3 regions of the Micromonospora sp. NBC_00617 genome follow, and region 3 is predicted to be linked to each of the others. Evidence: riboswitches for the same ligand, from Rfam matches in the RefSeq annotation. Region 3 holds a riboswitch; each other region holds the start of a gene.
What was found. A riboswitch is a leader RNA that binds a small molecule or an ion and turns the genes downstream of it on or off. The one in region 3 is predicted to bind cyclic di-AMP.

Region 1 (9,406 bases), 1.0 Mb from region 3:
CGCCGACGTAGAGGGTCGACGACGGGTCGCCGCCGGCGGCGTGGATGACGCGTTCGAAGAAGGCCGATGACGGTTTCGCCACGCCCCAACCGGTCGATGTGCCGATCATGTCCACGGGAAGGTCGAGGGCGTGCAGGAGCGCTTCGGCGTGGGCTGGTTGGTTGCCGGCCAGCCCCACGAACAAGCCCTGCTCCTTGAGTGCGGCGAGGCACCCACGCGCATCGGGGTAGAGGTCCTCTTCGCCGAACCACTCCGGTTTGCCGGCGGCGGCTCGGCGTTCCAGCTCGACCGCGAGGTCGAAATCGGGCCGGAAGGCCCGGAACGTCTCCTGCCAGTCCAGGCCGCGGGCGATTACGGCACCAAGGACCGCCGAGAGCGTGTGCCGTGGAACGCCGAACCAGTCCGCCCAGCTCGCGAACTCGCGGGACTCGTCAAGAATGGTTCCGCCGACGTCAAAGACAACCGCGTCGATCATGAGTGGAGCATAGGCGAGAGTCGCTGGACGGCCTGTCGCAGGCGGCGGCGCCAGCCGTTGGTCGCGGGCGGCCGTACGGCGTCGAACACTCCGTCCGGCCCCGCCCGTCGACTGTGGACCAGGCCCGCGCGGCCAGCGACGCGCGGCGCTGCGGCGAGCTGAGCAGCCCGTGCAGGGTCCGCGCCGCGGTCGCCCGGGCGGCCCGTCCGGGCACCCCGGCGACGGTCAGCTCCGGCAGCTCGCCGAGGCCGGCGGCCATGCCGTGCTGAACCACCCGTGTGTACGAAGCGCGTTGGTTGTCGACCACGCAGACCAGCGCTGCGGGTGCGCCGAGGCAGCAGAGTTCCCAGGTGGATATGCCGGCGGCGCTGACCACCAGGTTGGCCTCGGTCATCAGTGACGGCAACGAGCCGGTGGGCGGGACGGGACGCACGGTCTGCCGTCGCCCGGGGATGATCTCCTCCAGCTCGGTCTCGAGTTCGGGTCGGCCGACGACGACCGTGAGTTCCATGAGCGCGCAGGGCGCCCGCCCCGGCCGGGTCCGGCTCGTAGGAGTCGAGAACCAGCACGTCCAGCTCGTGGCGGCGGGCTGCCTCGACTAGTTCGGCCGGCGAATCCGGGCCTGGGTGCAGGGGGATGCCCCGCGCGGCGAGCTCCACGGTGGCCCAGGGAGCCGTTCGACGGCGCCGAACACGGCAACGCGGGCGCCCCGGCGTCACAGCGCAACCCGACCCGGGGGGTAGTCAGGACTCCTCCAGCTGCCTCCGTCGTACGTCGGCGTTGAGTGCGCGCGGCGGTGCGGGCGTCTGCTCATTGACCATGCGGCCACGTTCGACGACCCGGGTGGCCAGCCCCGGAACCTGATGTGGCCGACGTTCGTGGAATCTCTGAACTCCCGCCCGGCGGACGGTTGATGCCCACCGAAGGTCCGGTCCGCCACCAGGGCGGCCCGTGCCCATCCTTTGCGCGTTGCAGGGGTAGAACGCGTCCGGTTCACCAGGAGCGCCCCGGGTAGGGTACCCCGGGTACGGCCCCTGCCGGGCCGTCGCGGGCGTCGCCGTCCGATGTCGCACCGAGGAGGACACGCACGTGCTGGTGACCCTGCCGAGCCTCGGGATCCCGGCATGACGAGTGCCGCCGCGGCGACGGCTGCCCGGCCCACCCCCGCGCCGGCCCGGCTGCCCTCGCTGACCGGGCTGCGCTGGATCGCCGCGTTGCTGGTCTTCGGCTTCCACGTCGGGACCATGCGGATCATCGCCGAGCCGGACTACAAGGCCGTGGTCGACGCGCTGTTCACCCTGGGCCTGTCCGGGGTGCAGTTCTTCTTCATCCTGAGCGGTTTCGTGCTGGTCTGGTCGGCCCGCGCGGGCGAGTCCCGGCGTACCTTCTGGCGGCGACGGGTTGCCAAGATCTACCCGAACCACCTTGTGCTGTGGGGGGCGGCGCTGCTGGTCGCCTGGTGGTTCGCCGACGCGGTCCTGCCAGCGGCAGCGCTGGAGAACCTGCTGCTGTTGCAGGCCTGGGACCCCCGGCCGGGCTGGTTCTACAGCATCAACACCGTGAGCTGGTCGCTGTCCTGCGAGTTCTTCTTCTACCTGTGTCTGCCGCTGGTGCTGCCACTGCTGCGCCGTGCCCGGCCGAAGCTGCTCTGGGCGCTGATCGTCGCGCTGGCGTTGCTGATCCTCGCGCTCTGGCCGGCGCAGCAGTTGGTGCCGGAGGTGAGCCGGTGGTGGTTCACCCAGGTCTTCCCGCCCGTACGGTCGCTGGAGTTCTGGATGGGCGCGTTGGCGGCCGAACTGATGCGCCGTGGCCTCTGGCGGGGCCCGGGGCTGACCGCAGCCAGCGTGATCTTCCTGGCCACCTGGGTGGCAGCGGCAGAGTGGATTCGCGCCGAGCTGTGGACCACGCTGCTCGCGGTGGCGTACCTGCTGGTGATCACTGCCGCCGCGGACGCGGACGTCCGGGGTAAGCGTTCCCCGTGGCGGTCTCGGCCGCTGGTCTGGCTCGGCGAGGTCTCGTTCGCCTTCTACCTGGTGCATGTGCTGGTGATGACGAGCGTGCTGCGCTTCAGCGGTGACTGGGGGACCGGCTTCCAGGGCTGGCGTGGCCCCGTCGCGGTGCTTGGCTTCCTGCTCGCGAACCTGGTCCTCGCCGGGTTGCTGCACCGCTTCGTCGAGACGCCGATGATGCGCCGACTCGCGCCGCGTCGTACGGCCCGCCCGCGCGTGCCCAGACAACGCACGGCCGGGACCCGGGCCGCCGGGGATGACGCCCACCACCCCGATGCTGTCGGGACTCAAGCCGGGCCCGGCGGGACCGACCAGACCGACAGCCGATCACCGTACGTCGACTCGCGCTGACACCGTCCACCCTGGTCAGCAGGGTCGGCGCGGCGTGCGCCGACACGCCCGTGGTCGGTGCGTCAGGGCCGGCCCGGCAGTAGCGTTGGGGACGTGCTTCCGGTCGCGCTCGCCTGTCCGCTGTGGTGGGTGGCGCGCTGGGCTACGCGGGTGCTGACCAGCCTCGCCGCGGTCGCGGCCCTGGCGGTCGGCGCGAGCCCGGCCTCGGCCGCCGTGCCACCGGTGAGCGCCGTGCCACCCCTGAGCGCCGTGCCAGAGGCTGCCGTGCACCCGGCCTCGGCGGTCCGTGCGAGTGCCGCCGAGGAGTTCATCCCGGCCGGGTCGTTCGACGCGCAACCGGCACCGCCCGTTGACCAGGGCACCATCGCGACCGGCGTGCTGCCGGTGTCCGCGGCCGGGTCCGACCGGCTGCCTCTCGTCGACGCTTCGCGGGGCTGGGCTCCCCGGGGTCCGCCCCGGCGCTGAGTCACCGGGACACGCGTCCCGTCGTCGCGCCCTGTCGATCCGCCAGCTCCGACCCCGCCGATCCGTGGCCCGCCGTGGCCACGTCGCCGCCGGGGCTCCCCCGCTTTGCTCTCCCCGAGGAGCCGACCGTGGAGACTGCCGTCTTCTACCAGTTCGTGACCGAGGTGCCGCAGGCCGCCGCCATCTGGTCGACCCTGTTCCTGCTGGCACTGGGCGTGCTCGCCGTGCTGGTCGCCCGCCTGGGGGACCGCCCCGCGGACGACCCGGTCCCGGCCGCGCCGACCGCCCGCGAGGTGGCCGCGGCCGAAGCCGACGACCTGCGCCGGTACGCCGAGGAGGTGGCCGTCGCCGCGACCGGCGCCGCCAAGACGGCACGGCGGCGACGCGATGCCTGGCTCACCGCTCAGGAACACGTGGAGCGGGCCTGGCTGGGGTACGACGAGGCGGACACCGCCGCCCGCCGCTTCGCGGGCTCTGGCGCGCTGCCCACCCCGCACACCCCGCGGACACCCGCCGAGTACGCCTCCCGGGAGCGCTACCTGCACCGTGCGGCGATGGCGGCGTACTGGCGGGGCGATCTGACCATGGCGCAGCTCGGCGACGTGTTCGCCCACCGGCGCGGCTGGGATTCCCGGCGGCACCCGGTCGAGCAGGAGGTGCTGCTCAGCCGGGCGATCCGGGACGCGAGACTGGCCGACTACCAGGCCGCCGCCACCGCGGAGCGGGCCGCCTGGCGGGACGCGGAACTGGCCGCCGAGTCGGCGCGCACCCTTGCCGAGGAGGCGTACGCGGCAACGGCGCGGCTGCGGCCCAGCCCGGCCCTCGCCCGACCCGGGGCGAGCGGGGCGTCCCGTCCCACCCTCGTGGCACGGTGGCGCCCGGCTAGCGCGAGTTGAGCCTGATCCGTTACGTGAGCCCGGTCACGTCGTTCGGGAATCGGGCGTCCGACGCGTTGTGCGCGATATTTCCCGTGATTGTGGCGCGTTATCGGCGACCTGTCCGGTTGTCGCCCGTAGGCGTCTCCGTAACCGGTTGTCCCATCGAGTCGCATCATCGGCAATACGCGCAGAAATTGCCGCACCGAATCGGGTTTACGCAGGCGAACCTGGCTTGGCAGGCTGCGAACAGGCCAGTACTGTCGTCCCGTCCGGCGCGGTAACCGATCGCAACAGGCGACGCCGCGCCGACCCGCTCAATCGTGATTAACGAACCGGGGACCCATCAGTAAGTCTGGGGTGAATCCGCGAGCCACGGCCCGCGGTAGGGCGATCTTCCCGCCCGAATCCGTCAGCTAACCCGGTAGGCGGTGTCGGAAGGAGTTCCAAACCCGTGCAGCACCTTTCCACCCCTCGGTTGTTCCCACGCCTCCACGGTGCAGCGGTGCCCCCGCTCATCCGTCCAGTGACGGTGAGCTGACCCCCGGGTCATCGCCTTTCCCGCCCGGTCCCGCCGGGCGTTTCCCTGAGCGGTTCACCATCCGCGGACCACTGTCCGCGCGCTGGCGCCTGCCCGGATACCGGTCCGGCCCGTGGGTGTGCCGCTCTCCCCCCGATCCGTGGAGGACCCCGTGAAGCACACCATGCAGCGTCAGCTCCGTCGCCTGGCGACCGAGCGCCCATACCAGATCGTCGCCACCTCCGCCGCGGCCCTCGTGATCGCCACTACCACCGGCGCCCTGCTCACCGGCGCCGACGACGCGCCGGCCAGCCACCGCACCGCGACCACTGTCGCCGAGATGCGCAGTGACACCGCCGTTTCCGTCGGCGACGCGCGCGACGCGTCCCCCAGCGCCGCGCCGACGACCGCCGCCCCAGCCACCAGCGCCGCGTCGCCCGCCGCCAAGGCCAGCGCCAACCCGGATCTGACCCGTAAGCCGCAGCCGCCGAAGCCGCCCGCGACCAAGGTGCTCGACTACGACTACGAGGCGCAGAACACGTACTACAACTGCGGCCCCGCAGCCACCCGCAACGCGCTCAGCGCCACCGGCATCGACCGCACCCAGGAGGAACTCGGTGCCGAGCTGGGCACCACCGAGATGGGCACCAACTCGGCCGAGGACACCACCCGAGTGCTCAACGCCGAGGTGAAGGGCTCCCCGTACCGGACCCGGATGTTTGCCGGCGCGCCCAGCCCGGCCCAGATGGACCGGCTCCAGGCCGATGTGGTCAAGGCCATCACCGACGGCCGGGGCGTGGTGGCCAACGTCGTCGGCGACGCCACCGACACCGACGGCGGCTGGCACTCCTACGGCGGCGGGCACTACGTCGCTGTCGTGGGGTACAAGGACAACGGCCGGACCGTGCGGATCGCCGACTCGGCGAACCCGGCCGACCCGTCCTACTGGATCACCACGATCGACCTTGCCAACTGGATTGCCACCCGGGGGTACTCCGCCTGACCCAGGCACGTAGACCGCCGCGGGCGTCGTCCCCCACAAGGGGCCGGCGCCCGCGGCCTCATTCCGGCAGCCGCCATCGACGACTCTCGTACCCGGCCGCGAACCGTGGCAGACTGCGGCCGTGGTGGATGAATCGGGTGGCCGCACCGGTCGCCGGCCGGTCCTGCTGCTGCTGCACGGGATGGGGGCGACCGGAGACGTCTGGCTACCGTGGGCGCCGTTGCTGGAGCAGCACTGGCCGGGGCGGTGGCTCGCACCGGACCTCGCCGGCCACGGCTGGTCGGCCCCGTTGCCGTCGTACTCCTATGCTGGTTTCGCCGGCCGGATCGCCGACGGCCTCGCCCCCGACGACCGGCTCGTCGTGCTCGGGCACTCGCTGGGCGGGGTGGTCGGCCTGGCGCTGGCCGCCCGCGCCGCAGGGACACCTGTGGACGCGGTGGTCGGGCTCGGCATCAAGGCGCTCTGGTCGCCCGCTGAGCTGGCCCGCGCCGCTGAGCTCGCCGCACGCCCGGTGAGCTGGTTCGCCAGCCGCACCGAGGCGGCCCGCCGCTACCTGCGCGTCTCCGGGTTGGTCGGCCTGGTCCCGCCGGATCATCCGGTGGTGGACGCCGGGTTGCGTCAGGTCGACGGCCGGTGGCGCCTCGCCATGGACCCGACAGCCTTCGGCGTCGGCGAGCCCGACCTGGCCCCGTTGCTGGCGGCGACCGACGTGCCGGTGGTGCTGGCCCGCGGGGAACACGACCCGATGGTCACCGACGAGCAGCTCAAGGCGTACGGCGTACCTGTCGCCACGCTGCCCGGTCTCGGCCACAACGCACACGTGGAGGACCCGGCGGCCGTGCTGGCGCTGCTCGACCCATACCAACGTGGGTGAGCTGGATGACGCGGATGCGGTGGCTGGTCACCTGGCTCCGAGTGTCCGACGGACCCGGCCGGCGACGGTCTGCTTGATCCGCTCGCGCAGCGACTGCGCGTGGAGGGTCCTGACCTTTTCCTGGAGCGTCCGCGTTTCGTCCCGCAGCCACTGGATGCGCGTCAGCAACTCCTCCGGAGGGTAGGCGGAGACCGGCCGGACCGCAGGGGGTAGACGGTCTGACGGACCTGCTCGTCGAAGCGGATGGCGCTGTCTCCGTCGGCGAACGAGAGGCCGAGGTCGTGCTTGGCGAGGAACGCGGTGATCCGCGCGAAGCGCTCCTTGTGGCCCTCGTTCAGGGCCGTGTAGTCGGCTTCCGCATAGAGCTGAGCAGCGTCGACGTCGGCCGGCACATCGCGCAACAACCGGTGCGGGATGTCGAAGTATCGGGCCAGCTCCAGGGTGCGCGAGTCGTGCGCCAGCAGATAGCCGGGGATGCCCGAGATCAGCGCCGTGATGGTGCCGTGGATCCGGGTGCCGAAGGCGAAGTCGAACCCGGAGAGATACTCCATCCAGGGCCACGGGTCCATGGACATCCGCACCTTGTCCTCGACGAAGAGCGGGTGCGAGGTGTGGATCGGCATGTCGGCGGTCATTCCCCGCAGCTTCGGCGCGTCGCCGTAGAGCAGGGTGCCGAGGGTGTAGAGGTCCTGTGCCACGTAGCGCAGGTTCGGGTAGCGCCGGTGGTGGTGCAGGACGAGGGGGGCCAGCGCCTTGACGTACGGCGAGATGACGAACGCGAGCCGGTCGTCGATGCCCAAGGTCGCCTTCGTCTTCTCGATGCGCAGGCTGTCGCCGTGCAGGAACATCGACGGGCAGCCGATCTGCTCGACAGCCGAGAAACCCAGCTTGCGGAGGTAGTTCTCGGTGATCTCGCCGCGTACGCCGATGCTGTGCGAGTGGTCGAGCACCGCCGCCCGGCAGAATGCGCTGACCGGCTCGTCGATCGGGCGGAGCTGCTCCAGGTCGCCGTCCACGTCGGTCTGCGCCCCGACTCCGAGCACCACCACCGGGATCTTCAGCCGTTCGATCAGCCGAGCCATCGGCGTCAGCCGCTTTGCGTAGTCATGGCGGAACGCGTTGGCCAGTGGTATCACGAAGACGTCGTACTTCTCGTTGATCTCGTCGGCATCGCGTGGGTCCGCCCGGAAACGCGACGGGGTGATCTCAGCCGCGGAGGTGGCCAGTAGCTTGTGCGCGGCGTGGCTGAAGACCAGATTGCCGGTGTTCTTACCGATCCAGTCCCGCTCGTACGTCTCCTCGGCGCTGAGGACGTCGAACGGGCCCTTGCGGGCGCGCAGCAGGATCCGCTGATGCTTCGGTGGCTCCACCTCTCGTCCGGCGGCGGTGGCGTCCGACCCCGGAGATCGTCCGGCAATGTTCCGGGAGGTGGCACATCTTCACCTCCAGGCCTCGCGATACTAGGCCACCGTCCGGCCGGTGCCCGCACGCGGCGAGCGTGCCGCCGTCGCTGTGCGGAGCAGCTTGTGGGAGGCGAGCCGGCCCGGCGGCTCAGGTGGTGGGGGAGACCGGCACCAGGTCCGGCTCGACCGGCCGTCCGGGAGGCGGCGGGCTCCAGTCCGGCTCCAGCTCGCACCTGGCGGCGTCCAGGAACGCGTCGGCGTACGACTCGGCCGGGAAGTCACCGAGGTAGCGCCGCCGGGTCGCCCAGCGCCCCGGTGCCATCGGATCGGCGCCGAGCAGCTGGCCCAGCACCTCGTCCAGGTTCGTCATGTCCCGGTGCAGCACGTAGCCCGCGCCGGCCAGCGGGAACCGCTCGGTGAACCGGTCACCCTCGCCGCCCATGTCGGTCACCGCGAAGGGCTTGCCGGAGTAGAGGTAGTCCGAGATCACCCCGGAGACATCGGAGATCAGCGCGTCGGAGCGGTTCACGCAATCCACCAGGCTCAGGTCGCGGCCGGCGGTGCCCCAGACGTGCGGCCGGCCGGTCCGCGCCCGGTCCGCCGCGAGCAGCTCGGCCAGCCGACCCAGCTGCCGCGCCGACGCCGGGTTCTGCGTGGTGTACGGGTGAGCGCGCAGGATGACCGTCGCGCCCCGGTCGAGCAGCTTGCGCAGCATCGGTTCGGCCACCGGCAGCGAGCAGTAGTCCGCGTCCGCGTGGTGTCCCGTCCAGGTCGGGGTGTAGAGCACCGTGCGGGGTGCCTCGGCAGCCAGGGGCTGCGGGCGTACGTTGATTGCCTCGACCTGCGGGCGGCCCACTATCACGAACTTCTCCGCCGGGATCTGCACCCCGGCCCGGGCGTACCGGTCGATTGCGGCCGGGCCGGCCACGAAGATCCGGTCGAAGATTCCCGACACCGGGTTGGCGCTCGGCGCCTTGTCGCTGTCGCCGTGGTGGAGCTGAATGTGGGTGAGCTGGGTGAAGCGGATGCAGTGGCTGTTCTTCGCACCGTGGTTGACGTAGAACGCCACCCGTAGGCTCGGCGCCAGCGCCTCGTCCATCGCCCTCAGGGTGGGGCAGTAGACCACTGGCGCATCGGTGGCTGCGGCGATCGGGGCCAGGAACTCCGGCTCCCTCAGCACGACCATGAACGGCCGGCCGATCCGCTCCAGGTACGGCAGCCACATGGTGACCTGGTACTCCGAGCCGGTAGGCGCGGAGAAGTAGAGCAGGAACTCCGGCTGGTGCCCGCGCAACGCCCGGCCCACCGCCCCGCCGCCTGCCGGCGGCCGGAACCGGCGCCGGGCCAGACCCAGCGCGATCGTGCCGGCGCCGGCGCCGACCAGCAGGGCCGCCGCGAGAACGACCAGGGCCGGCATGGTCGCCGCGGCGG
Region 2 (9,406 bases), 2.6 Mb from region 3:
GGGCAGCGTGGAGTACGCGGTGATCGTGCTCGGCACTCCACTGGTGGTGGTTCTCGGCCACGACTCGTGCGGTGCCGTGCAGGCTGCCCGCGAGGCGGCCGCCACCGGCGTCGCGCCCCCGGGGCACCTTCCCGCGGTGGTCGACGCGGTGCTGCCCAGCCTGCGACGTGCCACCGCCGAGGGCGTGGACGACATCGACGGCATCGTCGACATTCACATCGCGCAGACCGTCGAGACGCTGCTCGGGCAGTCGCCCGTGCTGGCCGACGAGGTGGCGCAGGGGCGGTGTGCGGTGGTGGGCATGTCGTACCGGCTCGCCGCCGGCGTGGTGCGCCCGGTGACCCCCGAACCGGCGGGTGCCGCGCCGTCCGACGCGCCCGGCGCCTCGGACGCCCCGGCAGCTTCCGCCGCCGCCTGATACGACGAGGGCCGCCCCGCCTGGTAGCGGGACGGCCCTCGGACTTCGTGACGCCGAGTCAGAGCAACGACATGTGCACGTGGTCGGTGTGGTTCGACGGCCCGCTGTACGACTTCCAGCCGGTTGCCGGGAACCAGATCTGCCGGTTCCAGATCACGTAGTAGATGCCGAGGCGGTCGGCGTTGCGGATGAGGAACGCGGCGACGTTGTTGCCGTACATGCGGGTGTCGTTGTTGTGCCACGGGCTGAAGCCGCTCTTCTGCAACGACCAGTCACAGGCGCGGCCCTTCGGGTGCTCGTACGGGCCACCGTTGCGGTGACAGCCGACGAACCGGTTGAACCCGGCCCGCTTGACCTCCTTGTACGCGTGCAGGGTGCGCGGGGTGACGCAACCGGAGGTGGTGGGGTCGTCCTCGCTGCACGACTGGGGCTTCCAGTCACCGTCGGCGGTGCGACCCGGGGCGATCCGGGCGACCGGCGAGACGGCGTCGACCAGGCCGCCGGTGAAACCCTGACCGCCGACCAGCGCGAGGGCCTTGTCCGCGTCGCGCTTGTCCTTCGCCATCAGGGCGGTCTGCTTCTGCTGCTCGCGGACCTCCGCGTCGAGGGCCAGCTTGGCCTGCTCGGCGCGGGACTTGACCGTGTTGACCTCGGCGAGCTTCTTCTCGTTGACCATGTTCATCTCGTCGAGCGCCGCGGCCCGCCGGACGAACGAGTCCGGGGCGTCGCTCTCCAGCAGCATCGCGATCGCGCCGATCCGTCCGGTCCGGTACGACTGGGCGGCGATCTGCCCGACCTGCGGGGCCAGCGCCTCCAGGTCGGCCTTGGCCCGCTCGACCTCCACCGCCAGCTCAAGCTGCCGCTTCTTGGACTTGTCCAGCTTGGACTTGGCCGCCACGTAGTCCCGGTTGGTCTGCTCGATGACGTCGTTGAGGAGCTTGGGTTCGTCTTCCTCTTCGTGCCCGGACGGTGCGGGGGTCGTCGGGGCGGCGTGGGCCGGGAGGGGTCCGGCGAACACGGTCAGCGCAGCGAGCACGGCCACCACGGGTGTCAACCAGCGGCGTAGGGGTGCCGTCACAATGTTCCCTTCCGTCGACCGCCGACCGGGTTAGCTGACGGGTTCGGAGCGGAAGTGGCCCCTACCGCTGTCGCGGATTCACCCCACGTACCTGGGTCCCCGGCTCGCCGGTTGGCGATTGGGCGGTGGCACCGCAGGCGCCGCTGCGCGCCTTCGTCGGTGGCCGGCAGCGAGGTTACCCGAGAATCCACCGCCTGAGCTACGTCCTGATGCCGACTAAAAGTGTCATTTCGCCATGGCGTTGAGTGAGCAGTGACGCGGTTCTCAGGGCGGATGCCCGATCCGGTCACGCTGAGGAGTCTCACCATGCCGTATCAGTGCTCCTGTTCGGCTCTGGCCACGCGGTGGTGGCGGTGGGTGGGGGTGCGTTCCGCTCCGGGTCGGGCCCGTCGGGCCGGCCCCGCGGCGGGGAGCTGAGGGCGGCCAGTGCCTCCGTCCGGTCCGGACGGGGGCGCGGTGTCAGGACGTCGGCGTCCGCGCCCTGCGCCGGCGTCGACCCGGCCGCGGTCACCACGGCGGCCAGCCCGGTGGTGAGGGGTACGGCGGCGATCAGGCCGAGCGTGGCGACCGCGCTGCGGACGATCTCCTGGGCGAGGAACTCGCTCGTCAGGATCTGCCCGAGGGGGCGGGTGTCGGCGGTGAGCAGGAGCAGCAGCGGTAGTGACGCACCCGCGTACGCCAGGACGATGGTGTTGACCGTGGAGGCGATGTGCGCCCGGCCGACCCGGGTGGCCGCCCGGTAGAGCTGTAGCCGGCTCAGACCGGGATTGGCGTTCGCCAGCTCGGTGACGGTGGCGGCCTGGGTGACGGTCACGTCGTCGAGCACCCCGAGTGAGCCGATGATGATCCCGGCGAGCAGCAGGCCGCGCAGGTCGACATGGGCCTGGAACATCGACAGCGTGGTGGCGTCCTCGCTGCCGAAGCCGGTGAGCCGGGTGGCGGCCGTGGCGATGGTCGCGAGCACGCCGGTGAGCACCAGGCTGCCCAGGGTGCCGAGCACCGCGACCGAGGTCTGCGCTGTCACTCCGTGTGTCAGGTAGAGCACCACGAACATGATCAGGGCTGCGCCGACCACCGCCACCAGCAGCGGTGACCGGCCGGCGCTGATGCCTGGCAACACGAAGGTGAGCAGGATGGCGAAGCTGGCGGCCAGCCCAGCCAGCGCGGCCAGGCCCCGCCACCGGCCGAACGCGACGATCGCGGCGGCGAAGACCACCGCGAGCCACACCAGCGGCGTTCCGCGCTGATGCTCGGCGATGTTCCAGCTGCTGGTGGCGGGATCGGCCGGGTCGGCCAGCTCGACCAGGACGACGTCGTCGCCGACCTCGACCCGTGGAGCGCCGGGTCCGGCGGGGACGGGCGTCCGCACCTGCTGGCCGGCGCTCGGCCCGTCCTCGACCCGTACGTCCACCGTCCCGCACGGCCCGGTGGCCGGCGTGCCCTCCGGGCTGGCCGACGGTGGGCAGGGTTCGGTCACCACCCGGGTCACCGTGCCGTGGTGGCGCGGCGCGTCCGTGCCGCCGCCGGTCTGCGGCGCCCCGTCCCGTGGCCAGAGCACCACGGCGGCGACGACGGTGGCCACGAAGAGCGGCACCACCGTCGCGACGAGGATCCGCCGGACCCGGGGCGGGGCGGGGCGGGCGGTATGGCTGTGGTCGGAACCCAATGCGAGAACTCCCAACGATCCGGTGCGGGGTACGTGCCGACGGGCCGGGCGGTTCACCTCCGCCGGACGAACGCGGTGACGAGCGCATCGAATTGCTGGTTGACGACGCGACGACCACGGGCAGTGACAGGCCGGCCCGGCTGGTGGGCGGCGGCAGCACCGCATCGTGGCGGTGCCGATGCCGGACTGCGTGGCGGGGTCCGCTGAGCCATCGTCGGAGATGCTAGTCAGCCGGGCCGGGGGTCGCAGGTCGTGGCGGAGTGTCGGACGCGCCCGCCCGCGCGCCGTCCACCGGAGCGCGGGGCGCGCCACTCCGGGCCGGACCGGCCCACGGCTCGGCCCGTCAGGAGTCGGCCCCTCAGTCGCGCTTCAGGAGCCGGCCCTCAACCGCGCTTCATGAGCCGGCCGACGGCCGCCATCATCTCGGTGGCCATTTCGTCGGCCCGGCCCTCGGCCGCGCCCTCGTGCATGCAGTGCCGGGCGTGCCCGTCGAGCAGACCCAGGGCCACCTTGTCGAGCGCGGCCTGGATCGCGGAGATCTGGGTGAGCACGTCGATGCAGTAACGGTCCTCGTCGACCATCTTCTCGATGCCCCGGACCTGCCCCTCGACGCGGCGGAGCCGCGCGAGCAGTTGGTCCTTGCTGGCGGTGTACCCGCGGATCGGCGTGGGTGCGGTCATGGCGACGAGGATAGCGTACCCCTGGGGGGTATGGTAACGTCCCGCGTGTCCGATACCCCCACCGGGTACCGGTACCGGACCGGTCACGAGTCCGCCTCGCCCTTACCCCTGGGGGGTATAGGCTGACGGACGACGAAGGGAGCGATTCAATGGTCGACACGACGTACCAGGTGCGGGGCATGACCTGCGGGCACTGCGTCAGCGCGGTCAGCGCCGAGGTGGGCGCCATCGCCGGGGTGCGCGACGTGCAGGTGGATCTCGCCACCGGCCGGGTCACCGTCACCAGCGAGCAGCCGGTGGCCGTGGAGTCCGTCCGGGCCGCGGTCGACGAGGCCGGTTACGACCTCGTCGAGGCGTGAGCGGGAGGCCCGGGATGAACACCGTGACCAGAATGAGCGGGTTCGCCCTCGGCCTCGCGGCGGTCTTCGGCGCGGCGTACGGGGTCGGCCGGGTGGTCGACCCGGTCGCCGAGGGTCGGCCCGACGGCGGCGCCGCCCACACCCCGGGCTCCACCGTGCAGGACGAGGTGACCGACCAGGTTCCCGGCGGCCTGCTCGTCTCCGACCGTGGCTACACGCTCGTTCCGGTCGCCGCCCCGGCGGGCGAGTTCGCCTTCCGGATCGGCGGGCCGGACGGCCGGCCGGTGACCAGGTACGACGTGGCGCACGACAAGCGGATGCACCTGATCGTCGCCCGGCGGGACCTGTCCGGCTTCCACCACGTGCACCCCGACCTCGCCCCGGACGGCACCTGGCGGGTCGAGACCCCGCTGGACGGCCCCGGGCAGTGGCGGGCATTCGCCGACTTCACGCCCACCGGGGGCGAGGCGCTGACCCTCGGCGTGGACGTGACCGTCCCCGGTGAGCTGACCGAACGACCGCTGCCCGCCCCGGCGAGCAGCACCACCGTCGACGGCTACACCGTCACCCTGGCCGGTGTGCCGCAGCCCGGCCGTACCTCGGCACTCGCCCTGAGCGTCAGCCGCGACGGGCGACCGGTCACCGACCTGGAGCCCTACCTGGGGGCGTACGGGCACCTGGTGGCGCTGCGCCGGGGCGATCTCGCGTACCTGCACGTACACCCGGACGGAACGCCCGGCGACGGACGCACCCGGTCCGGTCCGGAGATCACCTTCTTCGCCGAGGTGCCGTCGGCCGGCAGCTACCGGCTCTACCTCGACTTCCGGCACGGCGGGCGGGTGCACACCGCCGAGTTCACCGTCGTCGTCGGCACCGCCTCGACCGGGGGCGACCTTACCCCGAGCGGGCCGGCGCCGACCGAGCACGGCGCCCCCGGCCACGGGCACAACTGACGGGACCAGACGATGACCACCACCAGCAGACCACTGCCCGAGGCGCCGAACCGGATCGAGCTGGCCATCGGGGGAATGACCTGCGCCGCCTGCGCCGCCCGGATCGAGAAGAAGCTGAACCGGATGGACGGGGTGAGCGCCACCGTCAACTACGCCACCGAGAAGGCCACCGTCCGGTACGTCGACAGCGTCACCCCGGACGACCTGATCGACACGGTGCAGAAGACCGGCTACACGGCGGCCCTGCCGGCTCCGCCGGCGACCGAGCAGCCGGTCGACCCGCTGCGCGGGCCGCGTACCCGTCTGTGGGTGTCGGCGGTGCTCAGCGTGCCGGTGGTCCTGCTGGCCATGGTGCCGCCCTGGCAGTTCGACTACTGGCAGTGGCTCTCGCTGACCCTCGCCGCCCCGGTGGTGGTCTGGGGAGGGCTGCCGTTTCACCGGGCCGCGTGGACTAACCTGCGGCATGGTGCCGCGACCATGGACACCCTGGTCTCGCTGGGCACCCTGGCCGCGTTCGGCTGGTCGCTCTGGGCGCTCTTTCTGGGCGACGCCGGGATGCCCGGGATGACGCACCCCTTCCGCTTCGACATCACCCGCACCGACGGCGCCGGCAACATCTATCTGGAGGCGGCCGCCGGGGTGACGGTGTTCATCCTGGCCGGCCGCTACTTCGAGGCCCGATCCAAGCGGACCGCCGGGGCGGCCCTGCGCGCCCTTCTCGAACTCGGTGCCCGGGACGTGGCGGTGCTGCGCGACGGCGTGGAGACCCGGATCCCGGTGGACCGGCTCGTCGTCGGTGACCGGTTCGTGGTCCGCCCCGGCGAGAAGATCGCCACCGACGGGGTCGTCGACGAGGGCACGTCCGCCGTCGATGCCAGCATGCTGACCGGCGAGTCGGTGCCGGTCGAGGTCGGCCCGGGCGACGGGGTGGTCGGCGCCACGATCAACGCGGGTGGCCGGCTGGTCGTCACCGCCACCCGGGTCGGCGCGGACACCCAGCTCGCCCGGATGGCCGACCTCGTCGAGCAGGCGCAGAGCGGCAAGGCGGCCGTGCAGCGGCTGGCCGACCGGATCTCCGGCGTCTTCGTGCCGATCGTCATCACCCTCGCGGTGGGCACCCTCGGCTGGTGGCTCGGCGCCGGCGCCGGGCCGACCACCGCGTTCACCGCCGCCGTGGCCGTGCTGATCATCGCCTGCCCGTGTGCGCTCGGCCTGGCCACGCCGACCGCGCTGCTGGTCGGCACCGGTCGCGGCGCCCAGCTCGGCGTGCTGATCAAGGGACCGGAGGTGCTGGAGTCGACCCGCCGGGTGGACACGGTCGTGCTGGACAAGACCGGCACCGTGACGACCGGCCGGATGACGTTGGTGGACGTGGTGCCGGCCAGCGACGAGGACCGGGCCGAGCTGCTTCGACTCGCCGGTGCGCTGGAGGCCGCCTCCGAGCACCCGATCGCCCGCGCGGTCGCCGCCGGCGCCGCCGAGGCCGGCGCGCTGCCCCCGGTGACCGACTTCGCCAACCTCGAAGGGTTGGGCGTCACCGGCACGGTCGACGGTCGGACCGTGCTGGTCGGCCGGCTCCGGCTGCTGCGCGAGCGCGGTGTCGACGTACCGCCGGAGGTCGATCTGGCCGTGCGTGCCGCGCAGGCCGCCGGACGTACGGCGATCGTCGCCGGCTGGGACGCACGGGCGCGGGGCGTGCTCGCGGTCGCCGACGTGGTCCGGCCGACGAGCCGGTCGGCCGTGGCCCGGCTGCGCGCCCTGGGGCTCACCCCGGTCCTGCTGACCGGCGACAACCCCACCGTGGCCGAGGCGGTCGCCGCCGAGGTGGGCATCGACGAGGTGATCGCCGAGGTGCTGCCCGCCGGCAAGGTCGACGTCGTCCGGCGGCTCCAGGCGCAGGGGCGGTCGGTGGCGATGGTCGGTGACGGGGTGAACGACGCGCCGGCGTTGGCCCAGGCCGATCTGGGGCTGGCAATGGGCACCGGCACCGACGTGGCGATCGAGGCGTCCGATCTCACCCTCGTCCGGGGCGACCTGGATGCGGCGGTGGACGCCATCCGGCTGTCCCGGCGCACGCTCGGGATCATCCGGGGCAACCTGTTCTGGGCCTTCGGCTACAACGTGGCGGCCCTGCCGCTGGCCGCCGCGGGCCTGCTCAACCCGATGATCGCCGGTGCCACGATGGCGCTGTCCTCGGTCTTCGTGGTGGCCAACAGTCTGCGCCTGCGCCGGTTCCGTTCGGCCGCCGATCGCGGATTGTCACGGCGGTGATGGTTGGGCGGTGGACCGCGGGGGTACTGCTGAGGTCGTAGCGACGCTCGCAATGGAGGTTGGCACATGGGTATCGATGACAAGATCAACAACGCCAGCGAGGACGCGGCCGGCAAGCTCAAGGAAGGCGCCGGTCGGGCCACCGACAACGAGCAGCTGGAGGCCGAGGGCCGCGCAGACCAGTCCGCGGCGAAGCTCAAGCAGGCGGGCGAGAAGATCAAGGACGCTTTCAAGAGCTGACGTACGACGTAACCCGCACGCCGGGCCGGTGATATTCACCGGCCCGGCGTGCTGTGTGTCCGGGCCGTGAAGCCTGAGATCCCCCTGTCGGGCGCGCACCGGGCCGCTCTACGACCAGCGCCGCCCGCGACCTCGATGCCGTCCGCGCCGCGCTCGGCGAACGGCGGCTGACGTTCCACGGCTGCTCGTACGGCACCCTGCTCGGTCAGCGCTACGCGGAGCTGTTCCCCGACCAGGTCCGGGCCGTGGTGCGGGAGGGTTGGGGCCACGGCAGCTACACCACCAGCGGTTGCGTGGGGCGAGCGGTCGACGCCTACCTGATCGGCCAGGTGGTGCCCGCCCGGGGTGCCCGCTGCCCGGCCGTCGACGTGTCGAGCTGACCGACAACCCGGTCGCCGCGCGACAGTTTGCGGCGACCGGGGCCGTGCCGTGGTCAGTCAGCGCGACACGCGCCAGCTCACGGGTGCCACGGTCGGCCCGCCAGCCGGACGGCTCTCAGCTCCAGGTAACGCTGCTCGGGAAGACTCGTCGTGCCGCGCGCCGCCGTCAGGTACGCCTCCCGCGCCGCGCCCGGCTCCCCGGCCAGCTCCAGCAGGTGCGCCCGGACCGCCGCGAGCCGGTGGTGCCCGGCCATCCGCTCGTCGGCGTCCAGCGGCGCGAGCAGGGTGAGGCCCGCGCGCGGCCCGTCCACCATGGCCACGGCCACCGCCTGGTTGAGCGTGACCATCGGGTTCGGGGCGACCCGGGCGAGCAGCCGGTAGAGCGCCACGATCTGCGGCCAGTCCGTCTCCGCCGCCGTCGGCGCCTCGGCGTGCACCGCCGCGATCGCCGCCTGGAGCTGGTACGGGCCGGGCGGCGACCAGGTCAGCGCCTCGGTGACCAGGGCTACTCCCTCCGCGATGGCGCCGCCGTCCCACCGGGCGCGGTCCTGCTCGCTCAGCGGCACCAGCTCGCCGTCCTCGCCGACCCGGGCCGCCCGGTGCGCGTCGGTGAGCAGCATCAGCGCCAGCAGACCGGTCACCTCACCGTCGTCGGGCAGCAGCCCGTGCAGGACGCGGGCCAGCCGGATCGCCTCGCCGGTCAGCTCGGCCCGTCGCAGGTCCGGTCCGCTGGACGCGGTGTACCCCTCGTTGAAGATCAGGTAGAGCACCCGGAGCACCGTCCGCAGCCGCTCGCCGCGCTCACCCGGCCCGGGCATCAGGAACCGGGCCCCGGCGGCCTCGATCCGCTGCTTGGCCCGCCGGATCCGCTGGCTCATCGTCGCCTCGGGCAGCAGGTGCGCCCGGGCGATCTGGGCGGTGCTGAGCCCGCCGACCGCCCGCAGGGTCAGCGCCACCTGCGCCGAGGGCGCCAGCGCCGGATGGCAGCAGAGGAAGAGCAGGGTGAGGGTGTCGTCGGCGTCCGCCACCGCCGGCTCCGCGTCGGCCGCCGGCGCCACCTGGGCGTACGCCGGCTCGCGCAGCGCCACCGCCACCTCGCGGTTCCGGCGGGCGCTCTCGCTGCGCCACTCGTCGGTGAGCCGGCGGGTGGCCACGGTGAGCAACCACGCGCGCGGATTGTCCGGTACGCCCTGTCCGGGCCACTGCGTCGCGGCGGCGAGCAATGCCTCCTGGACCGCGTCCTCGCACCTGTCGAACTGGCCGTGCCGGCGGACCAGCAGGCCGAGGGCCTGCGGCGCGAGCGTGCGCAGCAGGTCCTCGACCGTCCGGTCGTCGGTCACATCTCCGTCCCGGCCTGCTCC
Region 3 (9,406 bases):
CCCACCTGCGGCGGCACCACCTCCCGCACGCGCTCGGGCGGGGCGTGCACCCGCACCCGGGCGAGCTGCCGGTAGGGCGCGTCGGTCACCGACCGCTGCACGAAAGCGATCGGATCCGGATGCTCGCGCGATCGGAAGCGCCAGGTCGTCGCCACCGTGGCCCGCATCCGGTCCAGGCGGAACGTCCGCCAGTCGTCACGATCGACGTCCCAGGCCATCAGATACCAGCGACGGCCGGTGGTGACCATCCGGACCGGCTCGACCGTCCGCTCCCGTTCACCGGCGTCGCGACCGGCGTAGCGGAACCGCACCCGCACCGCGTCACGGCAGGCACGGGCGAGGGTCACCAGCAGCTCCGCATCGATCTCCACCACCGGTCCGACGAGGGTATCCGTCCAGCCGTGCACCGCTCGCACCTCGGCGCGCAGCCGCGCCGGCATCACCTGGTCAAGTTTCGTGAGTGCCCGCAGAGCCGCCTCGCCCGCCCCGGCGACCGTGCCTCCCGACGCCAGTCGCAGGGAAACCGCCGTGGCGATCGCCTCCTCGTCGTCGAGAAGCAGCGGCGGCAGCCGGGTGCCCGCGCCGAGCCGGTAGCCGCCGCCGACGCCAACCGACGCCTGGACGGGATACCCGAGCGCGCGGAGCCGTTGCACGTCACGGCGCACACAGCGGTCGGTGACACCCAGTTCGGCGGCGAGCTCGGTGGCCGTCCACGACGACCGCCGCTGCAACAGGGCCAGCGTCCGCAGCACCCGCTCCGTCGTCGCCTCCACCGTCACCCGCCGATCGTTGCACGAATAGCGGAACGATCCTGTCCGCCATCCGCGAGAGGGTGGCGGCATGACCAGCCAGACCAGGAAAGAGGGAGCTGTCATGGCCCGCGAGGTGCAGATCACGTTCGACGCCGCCGACCCGGCCAGCCTGGCGGCGTTCTGGGCCGAGACGCTCGACTACGAGTTGCAGGGGCCGCCCGGGGACTTCGACTCGTGGGACGCCGCGCTGGACGCGATGGGTGTGCCACCGGAGCGCCGCAACGACGCGTCGGCGGTGGTCGATCCCAGGGGCGCGGGGCCGCGCCTGTTCTTCCAGCGTGTGCCGGAGGGCAAGCAGGCCAAGAATCGCGTACACCTCGACGTGCGGGCCGCCCCCGGGCTCACGGGTGACGAGCGGATGGCGGCCCTGGAGGCGGAGGCCGAACGGCTCGTCGCCCGCGGCGCCACCCGCCTCGCACGGCACGAGCCCGCTCCCCCGCTCGGCGCCGGTCACCTCGTGCTCGCCGACCCCGAGGGCAACGAGTTCTGCCTCGACTGATCGGGCGTTCGCCCAGCTCACCGCCGCGATGGACGGGCGTCGTGCGAACATGTGTACGTGTCGACCGGCGCCCACATCCTGCACGCCGACCTGGACGCCTTCTACGCGTCGGTCGAGCAGCGCGACGACCCGCGCCTGCAGGGGCGGCCGGTGATCGTCGGCGGTGGTGTGGTGCTCGCCGCCAGCTACGAGGCGAAGGCGCGGGGTGTCCGCAGCGCGATGGGTGGCCAGCAGGCGCGCAGGCTGTGCCCGGACGCGATCGTGGTGCCGCCCCGGATGGCGGCGTACACGCAGGCCAGCCGGGCGGTGTTCGAGATCTTCCGGCAGACCACGCCGCTGGTCGAGGGGCTCTCCATCGACGAGGCGTTCCTCGACGTGGGCGGCCTGCGGCGGCTGGTCGGCGCACCGGTCGACATCGCCGAGCGGCTGCGCCGGGAGGTCCGCGACCGGGTCCGCCTGCCGATCACAGTGGGCGTGGCCCGGACGAAGTTCCTGGCGAAGGTGGCCAGCGGGGTGGCGAAACCGGACGGGCTGCTGGTCGTCGCCCCCGACGCCGAAGTGGAGTTCCTGCACCCGCTGCCGGTGGAACGGCTGTGGGGCGTCGGCCCGGTCACCGCGGCAAAGCTACGGGAGCGCCGGATCCGTACCGTCGGGGAGGTGGCCCGGCTCGGCGAGGCCGCGCTGGTGTCCCTGCTCGGGGCGGGCGCCGGCCGGCACCTGCACGCCCTGGCCCACAACCGCGACCCCCGGTCGGTGCAGGTGGGCCGCCGCCGGGGCTCGATGGGCGCGCAGCACGCGTTGAGCCCTACCCCGCATGCCCCCGCGGAGCTGGACGCCATCCTGGCGGGCCTGGTCGACCGGGTCACCCGGCGGATGCGGGCGGCCGGGCGGTCCGGGCGCACGGTGGTGCTGCGGCTGCGCTATGGCGACTACACCCGGGCCACCCGCTCGCACACCGTCCGCAAGGCGACCGCGGACACCACGCCGCTGCTGGACGCCGCGCGGGCGTTGCTGCGGGCCGCGCTGCCGGAGATCGAGCGCCGCGGAGTCACCCTGATCGGCGTCTCGGTCGGCAATCTCGACGACAACCCGGTGCAGCCGGAGCTGCCGTTCGACGTCGACACCGGGGCCGACCTGGACGCCGCGGTGGACGCGGTCCGCGACCGGTTCGGCTCGGCGGCGCTCACCCGGGCGGTGCTGCTGGGCCGGGACCCGGGCGTCGAGATGCCGCTGTTGCCGGACTGACGGGCACGACGCGCTGCCACGCAGATCACAGCGGGTGGGGGTTTACCGGCGGTGCGAGTGGAGACGTTTGGGGGAATCAGCCTGACAGGGGGGACCACCATGTCCGACGACATGAGCAACCGTGCGAGCCGGCGTGCCGAGCGTCCGCGCGACGTGACCGATCCGCTGCTCTGGCAGCTCGCGCTCGACGTGCTGGGCGCACACGAGCCGGACGGGAACGGCGCGTGCCGCAACCTGCTCTGCGCCGGCCAACCCTGGCCGTGTGCGGCGCGCAGCACCGCTGAACAGTCGCTCCGGCTGGCCCGGCGGGCGGACGACACATCGCCAACAGCCGCCCCGCAGCGATCCGACGCCGCCGCGTCGACCGGCCGGTCCCCGGAGAGGGCTTCGGCTGCGCGGCAGACCCGTGCGACCGGGTCGGTGTCGACGGCGACCGCTTCGGCCGCCTGAGGCCCACCCGCCGAACCGCCTCCCCGACATGCCAGCGGGCGCTCGACCGGAATCCGGTCGAGCGCCCGCTGCTGGTGCTCTTACAGGCTGAGCCGCTGGCCCGGAAGGATCAGACCCGGGTCGGCGCCGATCAGCTGCCGGTTGCGCTCGTACAGGGCCTGCCAGCCGCCCGCCTGGCGGTGGCTGTCGGCGATCTCCGACAGGGTGTCCCCCGGCTTGACGACGTACGTGTCGTCTCCGGCCGCGGGGGCGGTGCGCTCGTGGTTGCGGGTCGCCGGCTGGTCGCCGCGCGACGACCGCTCCTTCGGGGCGGTGGAGCGATCCTTCCGAGCGGTGGACCGGTCCTTCTCGGCAGTGGACTTCGACGACTTCGTCGAGGACTTCGCGGCGGCGCCGCCCGACGAACCGCCCTTGCGGCCACAGGTCGGCCACGCGCCGATGCCCTGCCCGTCGAGTACCTTCTCGGCGACGGCGATCTGCTCGCCGCGGCTGGCCAGGTCGGCACGGGCGGCGTACTTCTTGCCGCCGTAGCCGGCCCAGGTGCCCTGGGAGAACTGCAGGCCGCCGTAGTAGCCGTTACCGGTGTTGATCTTCCAGTTGCCGCCGGACTCGCACTGGGCGATCGCGTCCCAGTTGACACCGGCCTGGGCCGGGGCCGCGGGCCCGAAGAGGGCGACGGCGCCGGTGACCGCGCCGACGGCCAGGGTGCCGACGGCGACGCGGCGGGTGGTGACCCGTCGATGACGGGGCGTGTAGACAGACGTCATGTGTGGTTCCTCCACGCCGGCGAGGTGAGCTGTCGGGTTCGGGCCGAGGAGCCCGGCCGCGCGGTGGCGGCTTCACCCCGAGGTGACATGCACCGAGGAACGTGGGTCCCCCGCTCCTGCCCGGGGTTCTGGTATCCGACGACCGGGGGCAGGATTTGGCGTTGCCGGTCGTGGTGTCCACGGTGGTGGACTCGACCGACGGTAGGCACGGTCAGTGACCCTCGCCCAACGCTTGTGAACTTGTTCACCGGCGCACGCATAGCGCCTCTGCCAGCGGTTGCGGATGACGCGCGGCTGTGCACCGACCATGATGGACCGATTCCGATCAGGCCCGGTGGTCACCGTCCGTACGCAGCCAGGCGGTGATGCGACGGAGCAGTTCGACGTGTCCGGGCGACTCGTAGGACCGGGTGTCGTGACCGAGAGCGGAGTAGACCACCCGGCTGCGACCGAGGGTGCGTGCCCAGACCAGTGGATGGGTGGCGCCGCCCTCCTCGTGCGCGTACAGGCGAGCGGATGCGCGACGCTGGTGCGCCGGGCGAGGAACGGGCCGATCGGCGCTCCTGGGAATTGACGTTCGGGCAGGAAACCATAGATCGACGGCCGCGATGTTCGGAAGCACACCGGGTCGACCCCGGCAACCTTCCCAGGAGGAGAGCATGCCGATCCACCGGAGCCGCATCGGCCGCCGCAGTGCCGCCGCCACTCTCGTGACCGTACTGGCCAGCGCCGGCCTGACCCTGCTCGCACCGACCGCCGCGCACGCCTCCAGCCCGTGCACCAGCCTGACCTTCTACCGGGTCGGCGGCTACCCCGGCGGCGCGGACATGCACGTGCCAACCATTGGCTGGCAGACCGGGAACAAGCAGTGCTATCTCAGCTACGGCCACTCGGGTTCGGCGGTGCTGGTGCTGCAGGAGGCGCTGAACAACTGCTACGCGCGGTCACTGACCCTCGACGGCAACTACGGCTCGAAGACCCGCGACGCCGTCCGGTACGCCCAGCACAAGATCAACGAGGACATCGTGTACGCGAACATCGCCGAGGACGGCGAGTACGGCCCGCAGACCCGGGCGTACATGGGCTTCGCGATCTTCGGGGTCAACGGCGGCCCGGTCATCCCGAACGTCTGCTACTACCCGGGCTGAGCCGCGCGACGGCGCCGGTCGGAGTCCCCCGTGGATTCCGGCCGGCGCCGTCGTTGCGCCCCCCTACCCGGTTCGGTCCGCGGCTCAGCAGACGCGGACCGCCTCGATCCGCTGGTTCCAGGTCCCCCCGATCGCGGCCGAGTCGTACGCCAGGTTCGCCCGGTAGCCGTAGGCGTGCTGGTAGCCGAGCAGGCCGGTGGCGTTGGCGTTGTCCCAGAAGGTGGAGACGGTGCCCGACGGCCGGTTGTTGATGATCGACTGGGTCCTGTTGCGGAAGTACGAGGGCAGCCCGACGTCGTTGCAGCCGTTGTACGGCCCGTCGAGCAGGAAGATGTCGCCGCTGAAGTTGGCCCCGGCGTACAGGCAGAGCAGACCCGAGGGGCAGGCGTAGTTGGCCTGGGCCGGGCTCGGGGCGACGCCGAGCGCGGCGCCCACGGCAACCACGCCGAGCAGGGCGGACGTGAACCTTCGCAGAGCACTTCGCACGATGGTGACCTCCGGTGTCGTCACGACCGGAACAGGTCGTGAGTCGAATTGCCGACATCGCGTTGATCGATGCCGCTGTGCCAACATGATCTGCGCGGCAGGTCGACGAATTCCTGCCGGAATCTCAATCCGGCCGCTCGTCGGCGGATTGTCCGACTGGCGACGCGGCGAGCGGCGGTTCATGGAGATTCGAGTCCTCGGGCCGGTCGAGGTCTGGGCGGACGGCCGCCTGGTCGACGCCGGAGCAGCCCGCCAGCGCGCCGTCCTGGCCGCGCTGGCGGTCGACGTCGGCCGACCGGTCCACGTGGAGTCGCTGGTGGACCGGGTCTGGGGCGACACGCCACCGCCCAGGGTCCGCCACAACGTGCACGTCTACCTCGCCCGGCTCCGCCGCGTGCTGGCCGACGCGGGCGCACCGGACGCGCTGGTACGACGCTCCGGCGGGTACCTGCTCGACCAGCCACCGGAGACAGTGGACGGCCAGCACTTCGACTCGCTGCGGCGCCGGGCCGATGGACTGGTTGACGACGACCCCGAGCGGGTGGAGCTGTTGCGCCGGGCGCTGGAGCTGTGGCGCGGCGAGCCGCTGGCCGGGCTGCCCGGCGAGTGGGCGGCCCGGGTCCGGCAGGACTGGCACCGCCGGCACACCGACACCGCCGTGCAGTGGGCCCGCGGCCTGCTGCGGCGGGGCGAGCCGGACGCGGTCATCGACCCCCTGACCCGGCTCGCCGACGATCACCCCCTGGACGAACCGGTCGCCGTCGTGCTGCTGCACGCGCTGGCCGCGGCCGGTCGCGGCGCACAGGCGCTGGCGTACTACGCCCGGCTGCGGGACCGCCTCGCCGACGTGCTCGGCGCGGACCCGGGCGTCGAGCTCCGCCAGCTGCACCAGGCCATCCTGCGCGGTGAGATCGCCGCGCCGACTCCCGGTCCGTCCCCCGCCCCCGCCGGAGCGGGCCTCGTCGCCAGGCCCCACCCGGACCGCCCGATCCCGGCGCAGTTGCCATCGGATGTCCGGGGTTTCGCCGGGCGCGGCCCGGAGCTGGCTCGTCTGGACGCGCTGCGGGCGTCCGCCGAGGCGCAACCCGGGGCGGTCCCGCTGGCGGTGCTCTCCGGAGCGGGCGGAGTGGGCAAGACGGCGCTCGCCGTGCACTGGGCGCACCGCGCCGCCGGACACTTCCCCGACGGGCAGCTCTACGCCAACCTGCAGGGCTACAGCCACAGCGGTGTGGTGCGCAGCGCCGAGCAGGTGGTCCGGGGTTTCCTGGCCGCGCTCGGGGTGCCGCCGCGGGAGGTGCCGGCGGATGAGCAGGCACAGACCGCGCTGTACCGGAGCCTGCTCGCCGGTCGGCGGATGCTGGTGCTGCTCGACAACGCTCGGGACGCGGCGCAGGTCCGGCCGCTGCTGCCGGGTGCGCCCGGCTGCCTGGTGCTGGTGACCAGCCGGGACCGGCTCACCGGGCTGGTGGCCACCGAGGGCGCCGAGGCGGTGGTGCTGGATCTGCTCACCGCCGAGGACGCGCAGGCCCTGCTGCACGCGCGGATCGGGGCGCGAGCGAAGGCCGAGCGGGCCGCCGTCGACGAGCTGGTCCGACTCTGCGACCGGCTGCCACTGGCCCTGGTCGTGGTGGCGGCCCGGGCGGTGGTCCGGCCAAAGCTGCCCCTGACCGAGTTGGGCGCGCAGCTCCGGGCCGACGGCCGGCTGAACGGACTGGACACCGGAGAGCACGACAGCAGTGTGCGGGCGGCGCTGTCCTGGTCGTACCGGCTGTTGTCGGCGTCGACCGCGCGGCTGTTCCGGCTGGTCGGGGGAAGTACGGACGTGACGGTGAGTTCGGCGGCGGCGGTCAGTCTCGCCGGCGGCGGTCGACGGGCCGTCCAGGCGGCGTTCGGCGAGCTGGCCGACGCGCATCTGGTGTTGGAGCGCGGCCCGGACCGGTACGCGATGCACGACCTGTTGCGGGTCTTCGCGGCCGAACTGTCCGCCGAACACGATCCGGCCGGCGACCGGGCCGAGGCGCGCGGCCGGCTCTTCGACCACTACCTGCACACCGCGCACGGCGCGGCGGTGCTGCTGCACCCGCACTGGGATCCGATCACCCTCGCCCCGTCCGTCGCCGGCGTCCGGCCGGAGAAGTTCGGCGACCATGACGAGGCGGTGGCCTGGTTCACGCGCGAGCGCGACGTGCTGATCGCGCTTGTCGAACGATGCGCCGCCAGCGGGTTCGACCGACACGCCTGGCAGCTGGCCTGGAGCCTGACCAGTTTCCTGGACCGGCAGGGCGGTTGGCACGACCAGTTGGCGGTGCAGCGCACGGCGCTGGTGGCGGCGCGGCGCAGCGGCGAGGTGATCGGGCAGGCGCACGCGCACCGCAGCCTGGCCCGTGCGCACGCCCGCCTGGGTCGGCTCGACGAGGCGCCCGGTCAGCTCCAGCGGGCGCTGGAGTTGTTCCGCGAGCTGGGCGACCCGGCCAACCAGGGGCACACCTGCCTCGACCTCGCCGAGGTGGCCGACCGGGAGGGCCGGCGTGCCGAGGTGGTCGAGCATGCCGAGGCGGCGTTGGCGCTGTACCGCGAGGCGGGCCACCGCTACGGGCAGGCGATGGCGTTGAACGCGGTCGGCTGGTACCAGGCCCAGCTCGGGGCGCACGACGCCGCGGTGCAGGCGTGCCAGCAGGGGCTGGAGCTGCTGCGCGAGTTCGACGACCGGCACGGCCAGGCGCCCACCTGGGACACCCTCGGCTACGCGCAGCACCGCGCCGGGCGACCCGCGGAGGCGGTGGTCGCGTACCGGCACGCGCTGGCGCTGTACCGGGAGTTCCGGGACCGTTACTACGAGGCGGACACGCTGACGCACCTCGCGGAGGCGTTGGCCGACGTTGGCGAGCCGGCGGAAGCGGCCCGGAGCTGGCGAACGGCGTTGGGCATCCTCGACGAGCTCGGGCACCCGGACGCCGAGCGGATCCGTCAGCGGCTCACGGCAGCCGACGGATCGTGACCGGCCGCCGGGGTCTGCTGCTCGGCCGGCCCACCGCCCCACCCACGGAGACGACGAACAACACCAGGGACAAGATCGGAAACCAATCTCCGGTACGCGAATAGACCGTACCCAACCCCGTCGTCGGAGCGGCCGTGACCAGCAACTCCGCGTCACCGGCGGTGGCCTCGCCCACCATCCTGCCGCCCGGGTCGGTGACCGTCAGCCGGCCGAACGCGGCGGCGCGGACCACGGTGAGCCCGTTCTCCACGCCACGGACGAGGGCCATCCGGCCGTGCAGCCAGCCGTCGGAGGTGAAATCCAAACCGGGGACGAGCAGCACCGAGACGCCCTGCGCCCGATACCGCCGGACCAGACCGGGATAGTCGAGGTCCTTGCAGATCGCCACGCCGTACCGCCCGTCCACGATCACCTCGTCGTCACCCGGCGTCAGCCAGTCCTCCAGGCCCGGAATCAGATGCTGCTTCTCGTACGTCCTGATCGTTCCGCTCGGGTCCAGCACCAGCGCCACGTTGCTCGCGGTTCCGGCCCGCCGCAGCACCGCGCCGACGACGACCCGGGCCTCGGCCTGCTGGAGCGCGTCGACGAGCAGGGGCAGGGTGGCGTCTGTCACGGCGAACACCTTCTCCGGCAACACGACGATCCGCGCCCCGCGCGCGGCCAGGCCCGAGACCCGCGGAACGTACCGGGCGAGCAGGTCACGTCCGGACGGTTCGTCGATCGGGAGCCCGTCCTCGGGCTGTCGCAGCGCGACGAGGCCCACGGTCAGCGGCTCGGCCGGGTCCGGGGAGCGGCTCAATGACCAGGCCGACCATCCGCCGACGCTGAGCAGGAGGGCGAGCAGGCAGGTGAGGGCAGGGCGTGGGCTGCCCAGCCGGGGAGTGCGGGTGGGCCGCAGGCTTCTCAGCAGGGCGGCGAGGGCGATCGGGACGGCGAGCAGCAGGTAGGTGACGCCCCACACGCCGGTGAGCGCGGTCAGCTGGATGACCGGGCGGACGTCC

Region 1: another riboswitch for cyclic di-AMP. It lies ahead of OG505_RS16730 (C39 family peptidase); the one in region 3 lies ahead of OG505_RS12170 (transglycosylase family protein).
Region 2: another riboswitch for cyclic di-AMP. It lies ahead of OG505_RS24330 (coiled-coil domain-containing protein); the one in region 3 lies ahead of OG505_RS12170 (transglycosylase family protein).

Annotation. Positions count from the first base shown of each region.
Region 1 covers NZ_CP107751.1:3,663,019-3,672,424, reverse strand. The annotation lists gene OG505_RS16755 (HAD family hydrolase) at 1-475, opposite strand, end outside; partial or broken gene OG505_RS16750 (hypothetical protein) at 472-1,222, opposite strand; gene OG505_RS16745 (acyltransferase family protein) at 1,600-2,835, shown strand; gene OG505_RS16740 (hypothetical protein) at 2,929-3,300, shown strand; gene OG505_RS16735 (hypothetical protein) at 3,429-4,196, shown strand; cyclic di-AMP (ydaO/yuaA leader) riboswitch at 4,480-4,621, shown strand; gene OG505_RS16730 (C39 family peptidase) at 4,856-5,698, shown strand; gene OG505_RS16725 (alpha/beta fold hydrolase) at 5,820-6,572, shown strand; partial or broken gene OG505_RS16720 (polysaccharide pyruvyl transferase family protein) at 6,600-7,942, opposite strand; gene OG505_RS16715 (CDP-glycerol glycerophosphotransferase family protein) at 8,124-9,406, opposite strand, start outside.
Region 2 covers NZ_CP107751.1:5,290,388-5,299,793, reverse strand. The annotation lists gene OG505_RS24335 (carbonic anhydrase) at 1-418, shown strand, start outside; gene OG505_RS24330 (coiled-coil domain-containing protein) at 477-1,496, opposite strand; cyclic di-AMP (ydaO/yuaA leader) riboswitch at 1,501-1,631, opposite strand; gene OG505_RS24325 (YibE/F family protein) at 1,798-3,162, opposite strand; gene OG505_RS24320 (metal-sensitive transcriptional regulator) at 3,546-3,842, opposite strand; gene OG505_RS24315 (heavy-metal-associated domain-containing protein) at 3,992-4,201, shown strand; gene OG505_RS24310 (hypothetical protein) at 4,216-5,154, shown strand; gene OG505_RS24305 (heavy metal translocating P-type ATPase) at 5,167-7,425, shown strand; gene OG505_RS24300 (CsbD family protein) at 7,492-7,665, shown strand; partial or broken gene OG505_RS24295 (alpha/beta fold hydrolase) at 7,776-7,925, shown strand; gene OG505_RS24290 (alpha/beta hydrolase) at 7,911-8,045, shown strand; gene OG505_RS24285 (RNA polymerase sigma factor) at 8,123-9,385, opposite strand; gene OG505_RS24280 (YciI family protein) at 9,382-9,406, opposite strand, start outside.
Region 3 covers NZ_CP107751.1:2,643,901-2,653,306, forward strand. The annotation lists gene OG505_RS12150 (helix-turn-helix transcriptional regulator) at 1-779, opposite strand, end outside; gene OG505_RS12155 (VOC family protein) at 874-1,311, shown strand; gene dinB (DNA polymerase IV) at 1,369-2,556, shown strand; gene OG505_RS12165 (hypothetical protein) at 2,668-3,006, shown strand; gene OG505_RS12170 (transglycosylase family protein) at 3,087-3,773, opposite strand; cyclic di-AMP (ydaO/yuaA leader) riboswitch at 3,773-3,917, opposite strand; gene OG505_RS12175 (ThuA domain-containing protein) at 4,099-4,455, opposite strand; gene OG505_RS12180 (peptidoglycan-binding protein) at 4,433-4,921, shown strand; gene OG505_RS12185 (peptidase inhibitor family I36 protein) at 5,006-5,407, opposite strand; gene OG505_RS12190 (AfsR/SARP family transcriptional regulator) at 5,589-8,405, shown strand; gene OG505_RS12195 (nitrilase-related carbon-nitrogen hydrolase) at 8,383-9,406, opposite strand, start outside.